Regions from separate parts of the Pseudomonas sp. H11T01 genome, predicted to be linked through region 1. Evidence: predicted binding sites of a transcription regulator. Region 1 holds the regulator's gene; the other holds the start of a gene.
What was found. The regulator sigma-54, encoded in region 1, starts transcription at its own class of promoters, with help from an activator protein. The targets are predictions, from matches to a motif close to ANTGGCATNNANNTTGCTNT.
Positions count from the first base shown of each region.

Region 2: a site for sigma-54 is predicted at 990-1,009, ahead of glnA (glutamate--ammonia ligase). Genes of this name have one in related genera too.

Region 1 is NZ_JBLYED010000019.1:69,886-77,834, reverse strand. It holds gene lptB (LPS export ABC transporter ATP-binding protein) at 1-433, shown strand, start outside; gene ACN1C3_RS23350 (RNA polymerase factor sigma-54) at 617-2,110, shown strand; gene hpf (ribosome hibernation-promoting factor, HPF/YfiA family) at 2,228-2,536, shown strand; gene ptsN (PTS IIA-like nitrogen regulatory protein PtsN) at 2,549-3,013, shown strand; gene rapZ (RNase adapter RapZ) at 3,016-3,873, shown strand; gene ACN1C3_RS23330 (HPr family phosphocarrier protein) at 3,889-4,164, shown strand; gene pmbA (metalloprotease PmbA) at 4,313-5,659, opposite strand; gene yjgA (ribosome biogenesis factor YjgA) at 5,768-6,292, shown strand; gene tldD (metalloprotease TldD) at 6,349-7,791, opposite strand; gene ACN1C3_RS23310 (carbon-nitrogen hydrolase family protein) at 7,810-7,949, opposite strand, start outside.
Region 2 is NZ_JBLYED010000001.1:19,841-27,789, forward strand. It holds gene thiI (tRNA uracil 4-sulfurtransferase ThiI) at 1-775, opposite strand, end outside; gene glnA (glutamate--ammonia ligase) at 1,107-2,513, shown strand; gene ACN1C3_RS00085 (hypothetical protein) at 2,718-3,338, shown strand; gene ACN1C3_RS00090 (DUF4124 domain-containing protein) at 3,426-3,941, shown strand; gene ACN1C3_RS00095 (DUF4124 domain-containing protein) at 3,964-4,581, shown strand; gene glnL (nitrogen regulation protein NR(II)) at 4,835-5,920, shown strand; gene ntrC (nitrogen regulation protein NR(I)) at 5,917-7,353, shown strand; gene ACN1C3_RS00110 (hypothetical protein) at 7,822-7,949, opposite strand, start outside.

The DNA of each region.
Region 1 (7,949 bases):
CATCATGGCCATTCTCGAGACCCGCAAGGAGCTCGACAAGGCCGGCCGTCGCAAGGAGCTGGAAAGCCTGCTGCAGGAGTTCCACATCAGCCACATTCGCGACAACCTCGGCATGAGCCTCTCCGGTGGTGAACGCCGCCGCGTGGAAATCGCCCGCGCCTTGGCCACCGCACCGAAGTTCATCCTGCTCGACGAACCTTTTGCCGGTGTGGACCCGATCTCCGTGGGCGACATCAAGCAGATCATTTATCACTTGAAGGCCAAGGGCATCGGCGTACTGATCACCGACCACAACGTCCGTGAAACCCTGGATATCTGCGAGACCGCTTACATCGTCAATGACGGCCAACTGATTGCCGAAGGCGATTCAGAAACCATCCTGGCCAACGAACTGGTCAAGGAAGTGTATCTGGGCCATGAGTTCCGCCTGTAAGCGTTGAGGTGCCTGGCTAGTCGCCAGAGCGTCGGTAGCAATAAGATCCTTTAAAATTTTATTGTTACAGCGCTCTAGGCAAACACTCCAGTTTCAGGCATATAATTTGCTTATGTTTGGCGCTTCGGCGCCCTGTAGTGGATGGCGCATGCGCGCCGGCGAATAAGGTGTTAAGCCCCTGCCATGAAACCATCGCTAGTCTTGAGAATGGGCCAGCAGCTGACGATGACACCGCAGCTGCAACAGGCCATCCGCCTGCTCCAATTGTCGACCCTGGACCTGCAACAGGAAATTCAGGAGGCACTGGAGTCCAATCCGATGCTCGAACGCCAGGAAGAGGGCGACGACTTCGATAACACCGACCCTCTGGCCGACAACGTCGAGCAGAAACCCAACGCAGATGTTCAGGAACCTTCCTACCAGGAATCCGCCCCGACAGTGGATAACCTCGAGGAAGGCGACTGGAACGAGCGTATCCCTAACGAACTGCCGGTCGACACTGCCTGGGAAGATGTCTACCAGACCAGCGCCAGCAGCCTGCCGAGCAACGATGACGACGAGTGGGACTTCACCACCCGCACATCGGCTGGTGAGAGCCTGCAGAGCCATTTGCTCTGGCAACTCAACCTCGCGCCTATGTCCGACACCGATCGCCTGATCGCCGTAACCCTGATCGACTGCATCAACAATCAGGGCTACCTGGACGAGACCCTCGAGGAAATCCTTGAAGCCTTCGACCCGGAACTGGACATCGAACTAGACGAGATTGAAGCCGTCCTGCATCGCATCCAACAATTCGAGCCGGCCGGCATCGGTGCGCGCAACCTGGGCGAGTGCCTGTTGCTGCAACTGCGCCAATTGCCAGCCAAAACACCTTGGCTGACTGAGGCAAAACGCCTGGTCATCGACTTCATCGACCTGCTCGGTAGCCGCGACTACAGTCAGCTGATGCGCCGCATGAAGCTTAAGGAAGACGAGCTGCGCCAGATCATCGAGCTGGTGCAAAGCCTCAACCCGCGCCCGGGCTCGCAAATCGAGTCCAGTGAAGCCGAATACGTCGTCCCTGACGTGATCGTGCGCAAGGACAACGAACGCTGGCTGGTAGAGCTTAATCAGGAATCCGTGCCACGCCTGCGGGTCAACCCGCAGTACGCCGGTTTCGTGCGTCGCGCCGACACCAGCGCCGACAACACCTTCATGCGCAACCAGTTGCAGGAAGCCCGCTGGTTCATCAAGAGCCTGCAAAGTCGCAACGAAACCCTGATGAAAGTTGCCACCCAGATCGTCGAGCATCAGCGCGGCTTTCTCGAGTACGGCGATGAGGCGATGAAACCGCTGGTGCTGCATGACATCGCCGAGGCGGTCGGCATGCACGAGTCGACGATTTCGCGGGTCACCACGCAAAAATTCATGCATACCCCGCGCGGTATCTACGAACTGAAATACTTTTTCTCCAGCCACGTAAGTACCTCTGAAGGCGGTGAATGCTCGTCCACGGCGATCCGCGCGATCATCAAAAAACTGGTTGCCGCGGAAAATCAGAAAAAGCCGTTGAGTGACAGCAAGATCGCTGGTTTACTGGAGGCACAAGGCATTCAGGTAGCCCGCCGCACCGTCGCCAAGTACCGCGAATCCCTTGGAATCGCGCCTTCGAGCGAACGCAAGCGGTTGATGTAACGGGCCACGCCACAGCGTTCCAGGGTGTGTTTGAAAACCCAGAAAGTTTTCGGACACAGCCTAGTGGCAGGCAAACCAGCCTGCCGCCTTATGCACTGGCAACGAAGGAGAAGCTGTATGCAAGTCAACATCAGTGGACACCAACTGGAAGTGACCGAACCTCTGCGCGCCTACATCGGCGAAAAGCTTGAGCGATTGGAAAGGCATTTCGACAAGATCACTAACGTGCAAGTCACGATGACGGTCGAGAAGCTGAAGCAGAAAATCGAAGCTACCTTGCATATCCCCGGCAATGAAGTGGTCGCCAACGCCGAGCATGAAGACATGTATGCGGCGATCGACGCACTCACCGACAAGCTGGATCGCCAACTCAAAAAGCATAAGGAAAAGACCCAAAGTGTCCTCCAGGGCGCAACAGGTCGTTAACACTCCCAACCCATGATCCGACTTGAAAACATCCTGACCCCCGGCCGTTCTTTGGTGAACGTGCCGGGCGGCAGTAAAAAGCGCGCCCTTGAACAAATTGCCAACCTGATCAGCCGCGAAGTGCCGGATCTGGAGATGCAAGATGTCTTCGAGAGTCTGATTGCCCGTGAAAAACTCGGTTCCACCGGTTTTGGCAACGGCATCGCCATTCCCCACTGCCGCCTCAAAGGCTGCGAGTCGCCCATCAGTGCCTTGATGCACCTGGACGCCCCCATAGATTTCGACGCCATCGATGGTGCCCCGGTCGACCTGCTGTTTGTCCTGCTGGTCCCGCAAGCCGCTACCGATGCGCACCTGGAACTGCTCCGGCAGATTGCCAGCATGCTGGACCGCAAGGAAGTGCGCGAAAAACTTCGCAGCGCCGCAACCAATGAAGCCCTGTACCAGGTTGTCCTGGACGAGCAGAACGGTCACTAATCATGCGCTTGATCATCGTCAGTGGCCGCTCCGGCTCGGGTAAAAGCACCGCCCTCGATGTATTGGAGGACAACGGTTACTACTGCATCGACAACCTGCCAGCCGGCCTGCTTCCGGAACTGGCCGAACGCGCGTTGATTCACACTGAACTGGCACAACCGCTGGTTGCGGTTTCCATTGACGCCCGTAACTTGCCCAGCCATTTGTCGCGTTTTCCCGAACTTCTGGAGGAGGTGCGCAGCCGGCACATCCAATGCGACGTGCTGTATCTGGACGCCGACGAAGAAACCCTGCTCAAGCGCTTCTCGGAGACCCGTCGACGCCATCCCCTGAGCAACGCCAATCGATCTCTCGCCGAAGCCATTGACGATGAAACCAACCTGCTTGGGCCGATTGCTGACCTCGCTGATCTGAAGGTCAACACCACCCATCTGAACCTGTATCAGCTGCGCGACACTATCAAGCTTCGCCTGCTGAACCAGCCGGAGCCCGGCACAGCATTTCTGGTCGAATCTTTCGGTTTCAAGCGCGGTATGCCGGTCGACGCCGACCTGGTGTTCGACGTGCGTTGCTTACCCAATCCGTACTGGAAACCGGAGTTGCGCGATCAGTCCGGGCTGGATCAGCCGGTTGCCGACTATCTGGCCGCACAACCGGACGTCGAAGAAATGTTCCAGGATATCTCTACCTATCTGCTGAAGTGGCTGCCCCGTTTTGCCGCCAGCAACCGCGCTTACGTCACCATCGCCATTGGCTGCACCGGCGGGCATCACCGCTCCGTCTACCTGACCGAACGTCTGGGCCAGGCTCTGCAAAAGTCCCTGAAGAACGTCCAGGTTCGCCACCGCGACCTAAGCTAAAGGATCCACACCGCGATGCCCGCTCTGGAAATTGAAATTATCAACAAGCTGGGTTTACATGCCCGAGCATCTGCCAAGTTCGTCGGCGTCGCCGGTCAGTTCAAGGATTGCACGATCAGAGTAGGACGCACGCCCGATTCCACGGTCGACGGTAAAAGCATCATGGCCATGATGATGCTGGCTGCTGGCAAAGGCACCAAAATCCATCTCCTCACTGAAGGTGAGCAAGAGCAGGAAGCGTTAGACGCGTTGGTCGATTTGATCAACCGCTACTTCGACGAAGGCGAGTAAAAGTAGGCTCGCCCTTGTCTACGCAACGCTCCACTACGCCAACGCTGTATCCATCACCATCATCAAACAAAACCCGATGCACAGACCTCCAACAAAAAAAGGCGCGTCACCCATTGGATGACGTGCCTTTTTTTGAAGCTGTGGCCGTTTAGCTACCGGCGACAGTCATCCGCTCGATTAACACCGAACCCGTGCGGATATTGCTGCGCAGTTCCAGGTCATTACCGACCGCGACAATCTGCTGGAACATATCGCGCATGTTGCCGGCAATGGTCACTTCCTGCACAGCGAACTGGATCTCGCCGTTTTCCACCCAGAAGCCCGCAGCACCACGGGAATAATCGCCGGTAACCATGTTCAAGCCCTGGCCCATCAACTCAGTGACCAACAGACCGCGTCCCATCCGACGCAACAACGCAGCCTGGTCTTCGTCGCCATGGGTGACGAACAGGTTATGTACGCCGCCAGCGTTGGCGGTGCTTGGCATGCCCAGTTTGCGACCGGAGTAAGTGCCCAGCACGTAAGAAACCAAATGGCCGTTTTCAACGAAAGGCTTGGCGTAAGTCGCCAGACCGTCGCCATCGAACGCCGAGCTGGCCAGGCCACGCATCAAGTGCGGGCGCTCATCCAGGGTCAACCATTCCGGGAACAACCGCTGACCCAGTGTGCCTTCGAGGAACGACGATTTGCGGTACAGGTTGCCGCCGGAGATCGCCCCGAGGAAGCTGCCGAACAGACCACCGGCCAGTTCTGCGGAAAACAGCACCGGCACTTCGCAGGTGGGAACCGGACGTGACCCCAGACGGCTCGCCGCCCGTTGCGCAGCACGCTGGCCGATGCTGACCGGATCCGCGAGCAATTCGCCCTGGCGATTCACGTCATACCAGTAATCACGCTGCATCTGACCGTCGGCTTCGGCGATCATCACGCAGCTCAGGCTGTGTCGGGTCGACGCGTAACCGCCGATAAACCCGTGACTGTTGCCATACACACGGCAGCCCTGATGGGTGCTCAGGGTGGTGCCATCGGCGTTCTTGATCCGGCTGTCGGTGGCAAACGCTGCCGCTTCACAGGCCAATGCCTGCTCGATGGCTTGTTCCGGCGTGATGTCCCAGGCATGGAACAGGTCGAAATCCGGCAAGTCCTTGGCCATCAAGGCGGCATCAGCCAGACCCGAGCTTTCATCTTCCGAAGTGTGTTTTGCGATGGCCAGAGCGGCGGCGACGGTTTCGCGAATCGCCTCCGGACCGCTGGCCGAGGTGCTGGCCGAGCCTTTGCGCTGGCCGACATACAAGGTGATGCCAAAGCCCTGGTCACGGTTGAACTCAACGGTTTCGACTTCCCGCTGGCGAACCGAGGTCGACAGACCCTGCTCCAGAGACACTGCGACTTCGCAGGCGCTGGCGCCCTGGCGTTTAGCCTCGGCGATGATCTGCTCGACTTGTTCCTGCAGTGCCGGCAAAGCTTGTGGGCCGACGCTTTCTGCTGCACTCATGGTGTTCTCCACTCAAATTCTGCTTTCGGTTAAGGCCTTCGAGCGACCGGGCCGGACAAGCGGCCCCCGACTGGTTATCATGGCGGCGTTTCTTTGCGGACTGCCACCATGGTTGATTCTTACGACGACTCCCTCGACGGGGGAGAAAAAAGCAAATCCCAGGTCAAACGTGAGCTGCATGCTCTGGTTGATCTTGGCGAGCGCCTTACAACACTCAAGCCTGACTTGCTGGCAAAACTACCATTGACCGACGCCTTGCGCCGGGCTCTGAACGATGCGCCCAAGCACACCGCGAATATCGCGCGTAAACGGCACCTCATGTTCATCGGCAAACTGATGCGCGATCAGGACACTGACGCCATTCTGATGTTGCTTGATCAACTCGATGCCTCCACTCGGCAGTACAACGAACGTTTCCACGGCCTTGAACGTTGGCGCGATCGCTTGATCGCGGGCGATGACGGCGTCCTGGAGAAGTTCGTCATCGACTACCCGGACGCGGATCGCCAGCAAATGCGTTCCTTGATCCGTCAGGCCCAGCATGAACTTGCGCAAAGCAAGCCACCTGCTGCCAGCCGAAAAATCTTCAAGTACATCCGTGAGCTGGACGAGACACAACGCGGTCTGCGTTAGTCTTCGACCCCGGGTGGGTTGTACCGCAATGCGGTTCGCCCACCCAAGGCTCCCTCTCAAGCGCCCGTGCCACCCACGGTGATCGCGTCGATTTTCAATGTTGGCTGGCCGACACCCACCGGCACCGACTGCCCATCCTTGCCACACGTCCCCACACCACTATCCAGCGCCAGGTCGTTACCGACCATCGACACTCTGCTCATGGCTTCCGGACCGTTACCAATCAACGTTGCGCCTTTGACCGGCGCGGTAATTTTGCCGTCTTCGATCAAATAGGCCTCGCTGGTGGAGAACACGAACTTGCCGCTGGTGATGTCCACCTGACCACCGCCGAGGTTGGCGCAGTAGATGCCCTTTTTCACCGAGGCAATGATTTCGGCCGGATCGCTTTCGCCCGCGAGCATGTAGGTGTTGGTCATCCGCGGCATCGGCAAGTGCGCGTATGACTCGCGACGGCCGTTGCCGGTACGGGCCACGCCCATCAGGCGGGCGTTGAGCTTGTCCTGCATATAGCCTTTGAGTACGCCGTTTTCGATCAGCGTGGTGCACTCAGTCGGAGTGCCTTCGTCGTCGATGCTCAAGGAGCCACGGCGACCCGCCAGGGTGCCGTCGTCGACGATGGTGCAGAGCTTGGAAGCAACCATTTCGCCCATACGCCCGCTGTAAGCCGAGCTGCCTTTACGGTTGAAGTCGCCTTCCAGACCGTGACCTACCGCTTCATGCAACAGTACGCCAGACCATCCAGAACCGAGAACTACCGGCAAAGTGCCGGCCGGTGCCGGGATCGCTTCGAGGTTGACCAACGCCTGACGCAGCGCTTCACGGGCATAGCCCATGGCGCGGTCTTCGCCGAGGAAGTAACGGTAATCGGTACGCCCGCCACCGCCGTGACCACCGCGTTCGCGGCGACCATTCTGTTCGACGATGACGCTGACATTGAACCGCACCAATGGACGCACGTCAGCCGCCAGGCTGCCGTCGGTGGATGCCACCAGAATCCGCTCCCAGACCCCGGCCATGCTCACCGTGACTTGTTGAATGCGCGGGTCCAGCAACCGGGTCGCAGCATCAACGCGCTTGAGCAACTCAACCTTTTCAGCGCGGCTGATGACCTCCAGCGGATTGTCCGGCGCGTAGAGTTGAGCGACGTCCTGAGTACTGAAAGCCTGCACGGTGCCATTCTGCCCGGCACGGGAGATCGAACGGGCGGCACGGGCGGCCAGGCCCAGGGCTTCGAGGGTGATGGCGTTGCTGTAGGCAAAACCGGTCTTCTCACCCGATTGCGCGCGCACACCAACCCCTTGGTCGAGGTTGAAGCTACCTTCCTTGACGATGCCGTCTTCCAGCGCCCAGGACTCGGAAATCTGCCCCTGGAAATACAGGTCGGCGGCATCGATGCCCGGCCCAGCCAGGTCGCCGAGCACGGCTTGCAGGCTTTCGATGGTCACGCCGCCGGGCGCTAAAAGGTGTTCACTGACTGAGGACAACAACTCGCTCATATGCTTTGCGCCTTAAATTCATTGTTCTGAGACAGGTCGCTGCGCGCCCTGTGAGAAAAAGCGCCGATGGCTCGCCACCGGCATCCGCGCCCTGATGGACGCCTGTTCGCTGCTATCGCGTTCGGCCAGCAGCACGGCCTCGCCTTGATCCTGTTCAG
Region 2 (7,949 bases), on a different contig from region 1:
TATCGACTTTACCGAGAATTTCTCCGAGCACTTCCTCGAACGGCACGCTGACAAATAGCACGCGTTGGGAGCTGCCGTACTTTTTCCAGATAAAGTGCGCGACTTCCATCACGCCCAGCTCGTGGGCACGACCGCCAAGATTGAAGAAGCAGAAATGGCTCATCAGCCCGCGGCGCATGATCTGGTAAGCCGCCACCGTCGAATCGAAACCGCCGGACATCAATACCAGGGTCTGTTCGAGGGCGCCCAGCGGATAGCCGCCGATGCTGTTGTGCTGGCTGTGAATCACAAACAACCGTTGGTCGCGAATTTCCATCCGCACTTCAATTTCTGGCTCTTTCAGGGAAATTCCGGCGGCGCCGCACTGACGACGCAGCTGGCTACCGACGTATTTCTCGACTTCCATCGAGGTAAATTCGTGCTTGCCGGCGCGCTTGCAGCGCACTGAAAAGATCTTGCCCGGCAAGGCATCACCGAAGTGCTGCTTGCACTTGGCGACGATGTCATCGAAGTCGCCCAATGGGTACTCATCGACCTGCAGGAAATGCGCGATGCCCGGCATGCAGCTCAGGCGATCCATCATGTCCTTCAAGGCTTTCGGCTCGCTGACACGGGTTTCCATGACGAGGTTGTCCCACACACCGCTCACCACCACAGCCGGGTCCAGATCGCGGAGCACGGCACGGATGTTTTTGGCCAACTGGCGGATGAAACGCATCCGTACCGGGCGGCTCTTGATGATGATTTCGGGAAAGACTTTTACGATTAATTTCATGAAAACAGCGCGCGAAGGGCCAGCCGAAAAAGGGGGGCGCGGATTATAGCGGAAATTGCTCAAGGTTTAACCAGTTAATATGCAGATGGCCCTGCACGCACTAAAACGGGGCATTCGAGGTTTTAAGCGCAACATTGCAGTGCGCTATTTTCTCGATTTTCCCGTTCTGCACGTTTATATGCGTGAGTTTGGGGCAGAAAACCCAAGTCGGGGCACTGGCATGCAATTTGCTCCCTTGTGAGGCAGGTTGCCATGGCAGAGTATTCGCGCCGGCATCACCCACATTCTAAGGGCACTCCACTACTAGCCCGAAGCCACCCCGGAGGACACTATGTCGAAGTCGGTTCAACTCATCAAAGATCATGACGTCAAATGGATTGATCTGCGCTTCACTGACACCAAAGGCACTCAGCACCACGTGACCATGCCGGCTCGCGATGCGCTGGATGAAGCCTTCTTCGAAGAAGGCAAAATGTTTGACGGCTCCTCCATCGCCGGCTGGAAAGGCATCGAAGCCTCCGACATGATCCTGATGCCGGACGACTCTACCGCCGTTCTCGACCCGTTCACCGAAGAGCCGACCCTGATCCTGGTTTGCGACGTGATCGAACCTTCGACCATGCAAGGCTATGACCGTGACCCACGCGCCATTGCCAAGCGCGCCGAGGAATACCTGAAGTCCACCGGTATCGGCGACACCGTTTTCGTCGGTCCGGAGCCTGAGTTCTTCATCTTCGACGAAGTGAAGTTCAAGTCCGACATCTCCGGCTCCATGTTCAAAATCTACTCCGAACAAGGTTCGTGGATGTCCGACCAGGACGTGGAAGGCGGCAACAAAGGCCACCGTCCAGGCGTCAAAGGCGGCTACTTCCCTGTTCCGCCGTTCGACCACGACCACGAAATCCGTACCTCCATGTGCAACGCCATGGAAGAAATGGGCCTGGTCATCGAAGTTCACCACCACGAAGTGGCGACTGCCGGTCAGAACGAAATCGGTGTGAAGTTCAACACCCTGGTTGCCAAGGCTGACGAAGTTCAGACCCTGAAGTACTGCGTACATAACGTTGCCGACGCTTATGGCCGCACCGCGACCTTCATGCCTAAGCCTCTGTACGGCGACAACGGTTCGGGTATGCACGTTCACCTGTCCATCGCCAAAGATGGCAAGAACACCTTCGCAGGCGAAGGCTATGCCGGCCTGTCCGATACCGCCCTGTTCTTCATCGGCGGCATCATCAAGCACGGTAAGGCACTGAACGGCTTCACCAACCCGTCGACCAACTCCTACAAGCGTCTGGTCCCAGGTTTCGAAGCTCCGGTAATGCTGGCCTACTCGGCTCGCAACCGTTCCGCTTCGATCCGTATTCCTTACGTGTCCAGCCCTCGCGCTCGCCGTATCGAAGCTCGCTTCCCGGATCCAGCAGCCAACCCGTACCTGGCCTTCGCTGCTCTGGTAATGGCCGGCCTGGATGGTATCCAGAACAAGATCCACCCAGGCGACGCCGCCGACAAAAACCTGTATGACCTGCCGCCTGAAGAGGCCAAAGAGATCCCACAAGTTTGCGGCAGCCTGAAAGAAGCCCTGGAAGAGCTGGACAAAGGTCGTGCGTTCCTGACCAAAGGCGGCGTTTTCAGCGACGACTTCATCGACGCTTACATCGCTCTGAAAAGCGAAGAAGAAATCAAAGTACGTACCTTCGTACACCCACTGGAATACGAGCTGTACTACAGCTGCTAATCCCGTGACGCCGGTACACGCGGCGTAACAAAAGAGGCCTCCTTCGGGAGGTCTTTTTTTATCTTTAAAAACAATGAGTTAGATACAGATTACAAAGCCCGTCACCGTCAAACCGAGCAACTTACTCACTCATGACTCGCCTCAAGCGCGCAAACCTTTACGATCCGCCGCATTAACTCTTCCCCCTCCCTGGCGGATTTCGCGATGAACCTCCCCCGTAAAATACTTTTCTCGCTGACGCTTATGCTCAGCGTGCTGCCCTGCGCCCAGGCTGCTGGCAGCCTCTCAACCACTCGTTTTCAGGGGACAGGCTGGAGCGTAGAGCAACCTGATCAGTCCATCCCCTTATTCAGCGCCCGTCTGAATGGAGAAGCGAGTCATGGCGATAAAACCAGTGCTGCCATACTGCAAGTCTCCTGCTATCGCTCCCCCCTGCGCCCCGTCATCTCGCTACTCACATCAACGGATCAACTGGGATTCAACCCTGGCGCCTTTGAAGGCCCCGCCGCCGAATCCACAGGCCCCCTGAGCCTCACAAGCGGCACACTTGCACCCCGCGACTATTCAGTAAACGGTGTTTACTCGGCGGAATTCGCGCAAAGAGGCGATCTGGTTTTTGTATTGAATATGCCAGCCAATCGCCAAGAGCTGCATTACTGGACCACCGAGGCCGCTCGGGGCCAACCGGTAAAAATGACGCTACCTTCAGCCATAAAAGAGGGCCTGCCACTGACCGCCAGGTTTATTCTGCCGCAAGACGACAGCGGACTGCGCGAGGTGATCGGGCCTTGCATGAAGGCATCCAGATCGGCAGATCGGCGCTGACTTCAACATCGGGATGCAAGCAATCTGTGCCAAGCCAGTACCCGTCGCCTATGCTCCCACCCAACGCTTTAGTTTCTGGTCGATTTTATGGGTCGTGGTTTTCTATTTATTTTTCTGTTGATCGCCCTGCCCGCCGCAGCGCAGATCTATAAGTACACCGACGCAGCTGGCAACACCGCTTACAGCAATCAACCGCCCGATGGCGCCAAGGCCCAGCCTGTGGAGTTGCCGCCTCTCAATAGCGTCCAACGCCAGCCACCGAGCAAACCTGCGCCACCTGTCGAAGCCGGCAGCCGTGAACAGCCGCGCAGCGCCTACGAGGTGCTGGAGCTGACCGGCCTGCCCAGCGAAGAAGCTCTGCGCGCCAACAATGGCACCTTCACGGTGGACGTTCTGCTGCAACCGCGTCTGCAAGGCGGGCATCGCCTGCGCCTGCTGCTGGACGGCCAGCCCTATGGTCAGCCGAGCAATGTCCCACGCCTGCAGCTGGTAGATATCGATCGCGGCGAACACAGCCTGGCGGTGCAAGTGCTGGATGGAGACAGCGTGGTGCAACAAAGTCCGACCGCCACCTTTACTGTGCAACGGGTGCATACGCCTTGAAGCCTTCATGAAACGGATGCCCATGCGCGCTCTATTGCTGTGCCTGTCGCTGATTGCCCTGCCAGCTGCCGCCGAGGTCTACACCTACGTCGACACCCAAGGAAACAGGGTCTTCACCGACCAACCACAGCCAGGCAACGCCAAACGCGTTCAATTGACGCCGGGCAATCGCATGTCCACTCCCCCCAGCGGAGCCGCCCCGGCGCCGACAGCCAAAAAAGCCCAGGACAAACCGCTCTTCCACTATCAGATGCTGCGCGTTCTGGTACCCGATCCGGACGCTACTATTCGCAACATCCAAGGTGAGTTGATTGTCAGTGTCACCAGTGAGCCCGGCCTGCAACGCGGTCATCGCTATCGCTTGTTGCTGGACGGCCAACCTACCGCCGATCCAGGCCCCAGCCCGGTATTCGCCCTGAGCAACATCGACCGAGGCACTCATCACCTGGCGGTGGAGATTCTCGATGAACAAGGGCGGATGGTCGAACGCACACCCAATCAGCCCTTCCATATGCTGCGCATCTCCCTTGCCCAGAAGCGCCAGGTCAAACCTTGCACGCTTGCTGATTACGGCCAGCGGCCGGAATGTCCTTTGGCAGACAAACCCAAAGAAGAGAAAAGCTTCTTTTCATTCTTTTAAACGCCGTTCAGGTTTGCGCACTATATTGGTGCAATGAGTTGCACCCTACCCACTAATCAACCCATTTTGGTTCGAAAATACCCGGCGAAGCTGGCAGAACGCCACGCAATCGAGCTTTAAACGCCTGTTTCAAGGGTTTAACGCTTCTTTTCGGAGCCTTGGTTTGGTTTTTGCATTTTCCTCGCATCAGCGCTTTATTCGCGCGCGCAATCCGGGACCGGCCCTGAATTGCTCTGCTCCAAAAGAGGTCCTAATGACCATCAGCGACGCACTGCACCGTTTGCTACTCGACAACCTGACCACTGCAACCATTCTGCTCAACGCCGACCTGCGCCTTGAGTACATGAACCCGGCAGCGGAAATGCTGCTGGCCATCAGCGGCCAGCGCAGTCATGGGCAATTCATCAGCGAGCTGTTCACCGAATCAGCCGAAGCCCTGAGTTCCTTGCGCCAGGCCGTTGAGCAGGCGCATCCGTTCACCAAGCGTGAAGCAATGCTCACCGCCCTGACCGGCCAGACCCTGACTGTCGATTACGCCGTAACGCCAATCCTCAGCAATGGCGCCACCCTGCTGCTGCTGGAAGTCCACCCCCGTGACCGCTTGCTAAGGATCACCAAGGAAGAGGCCCAGCTGTCCAAACAGGAAACCAGCAAGATGCTGGTGCGCGGCCTGGCCCATGAGATCAAGAACCCTCTGGGCGGGATTCGCGGCGCCGCGCAGTTGCTGGCCCGCGAGCTGCCAGAAGACAGCCTCAGGGACTACACAAACGTCATCATTGAAGAGGCCGATCGCCTGCGTAACCTGGTGGATCGCATGCTCGGCTCGAACAAACTGCCGTCACTTGCAATGACCAATATCCACGAAGTGCTCGAGCGTGTGGGCAGCCTGGTAGAAGCCGAAAGCCAGGGTTGCATCACCTTGGTGCGCGACTACGACCCGAGCATTCCCGACGTACTGATTGACCGCGAACAGATGATTCAGGCCGTGCTCAACATCGTGCGCAACGCCATGCAGGCCATCAGCAGCCAGAACGAACTGCGCCTGGGCCGAATCAGCCTGCGCACCCGTGCGATGCGCCAGTTCACCATCGGTCATGTACGCCATCGGCTGGTGACCAAGATCGAAATCATCGACAACGGCCCAGGCATCCCCGCCGAATTGCAAGAAACCATCTTCTTTCCAATGGTCAGCGGCCGCCCGGACGGTACCGGGCTGGGCCTGGCCATTACTCAGAACATCATCAGCCAGCACCAGGGCCTGATCGAATGTGACAGCCATCCTGGCCACACCACGTTCTCGATCTTTCTGCCACTGGAACAAGGAGCCCAATCGACATGAGCCGTAGTGAAACCGTGTGGATCGTCGATGACGACCGTTCTATCCGTTGGGTTCTGGAAAAGGCCTTGCAGCAAGAAGGCATGACCACGCAAAGCTTCGACAGCGCCGATGGCGTGATGAGCCGCCTGGCTCGCCAGCAACCGGACGTGATCATCTCCGACATCCGCATGCCGGGCGCCAGTGGCCTGGACCTGTTGGCGCGGATTCGTGAACAGCACCCGCGGTTGCCTGTGATTATCATGACCGCTCACTCCGACCTGGACAGCGCTGTCGCGTCCTATCAGGGTGGCGCTTTCGAGTACCTGCCCAAGCCGTTCGATGTCGACGAAGCCGTCTCCCTGGTCAAACGCGCCAACCAGCACGCCCAGGAACAGCAAGGTCTGGAAGTGGTGCCGACCCTGACCCGCACCCCGGAAATCATCGGCGAAGCGCCGGCGATGCAGGAAGTGTTTCGGGCGATCGGTCGTCTCAGCCACTCCAACATCACCGTACTGATCAACGGCGAATCCGGTACCGGTAAAGAGCTGGTGGCCCACGCCCTGCACCGTCATAGCCCTCGGGCGGCATCGCCGTTCATTGCCTTGAACATGGCAGCGATCCCCAAGGACTTGATGGAGTCCGAACTGTTCGGCCACGAGAAAGGGGCGTTCACTGGTGCAGCCAACCTGCGTCGCGGGCGCTTCGAACAAGCAGATGGCGGGACGCTGTTTCTCGATGAAATCGGCGACATGCCGGCCGACACCCAGACGCGTCTGTTGCGGGTACTGGCCGATGGCGAGTTCTACCGGGTCGGTGGTCACACGCCAGTCAAGGTTGATGTGCGGATCATCGCCGCGACTCACCAAAATCTGGAAACCCTGGTTCACGCCGGGAAATTCCGTGAGGACTTGTTCCACCGCCTCAATGTGATCCGCATCCACATCCCTCGGATGTCGGATCGCCGCGAAGACATTCCGACCTTGGCCAAGCACTTCCTCGCCCGCGCTGCGCAAGAACTGGCGGTCGAGCCAAAACTGCTGAAAACCGAAACCGAGGAATACCTGAAAAACCTGCCGTGGCCCGGCAACGTGCGCCAACTGGAGAACACCTGCCGCTGGATCACGGTGATGGCTTCGGGTCGCGAAGTGCATATCAGCGACCTGCCGCCGGAGCTGTTGAACCTGCCGCAAGATTCTGCACCGGTGACCAACTGGGAGCAGGCGTTACGCCAATGGGCCGATCAGGCGCTGGCACGCGGCCAATCAAGCCTGCTCGACAGCGCCGTGCCGAGCTTCGAGCGGATCATGATCGAAACAGCCCTCAAACACACCGCCGGCCGCCGCCGCGACGCCGCCGTATTGCTGGGTTGGGGCCGTAACACCCTGACCCGCAAGATCAAGGAGCTGGGGATGAAGGTCGATGGCGCAGATGATGACGAGGGGGATGAGGGCTAAAGCAACCCGATCGTTCCCACTCCTACGTGGGAACGATCATCGCGAGCTTTCGTGCACCGCAATGGTGTGACGTGCACTGCCTCAATGCATCGCGAGCTGCGATCAAAACCTCAAAAACTTGGTTTTTCTTCCCGAAAATAAAATCCCCTAAAACGCAAAAGCCCCGAAATACGGGGCTTTCAGCGGTATTAAAAGAGTTTTCAATTCGATTTACCCAAAACTGGCACGCCCCCTGCAATAACCTAATCACAACCCAGTTTCGGGGACCTTGGTACAGGCAGGCCGGGGATTCCCCTCTTTTACACCGGGGCTCATCACGCAGACAGCGACGAGCTCCATCCCGTTTTGGGGTCCTTGGTACAGGCAGGCCGGGGATTCCCTCTTTACACCGGGGCTCACGACGCACACAGCGACGAGCCCCATCCCGTTTTGGGAACCTTGGTACAGGCAGGCCGGGGATTCCCTCTTTTATTGCTCCCGGAGATGGATCTCCAGCCGCCAGCGGTTGTCGACCTCAGCGCCAGCCCACTCGCCATGTAATGGCCGAGCCGCCACCAGCGTCAGCAACAAGCCCCCATCACTCAAACGCACCCGCC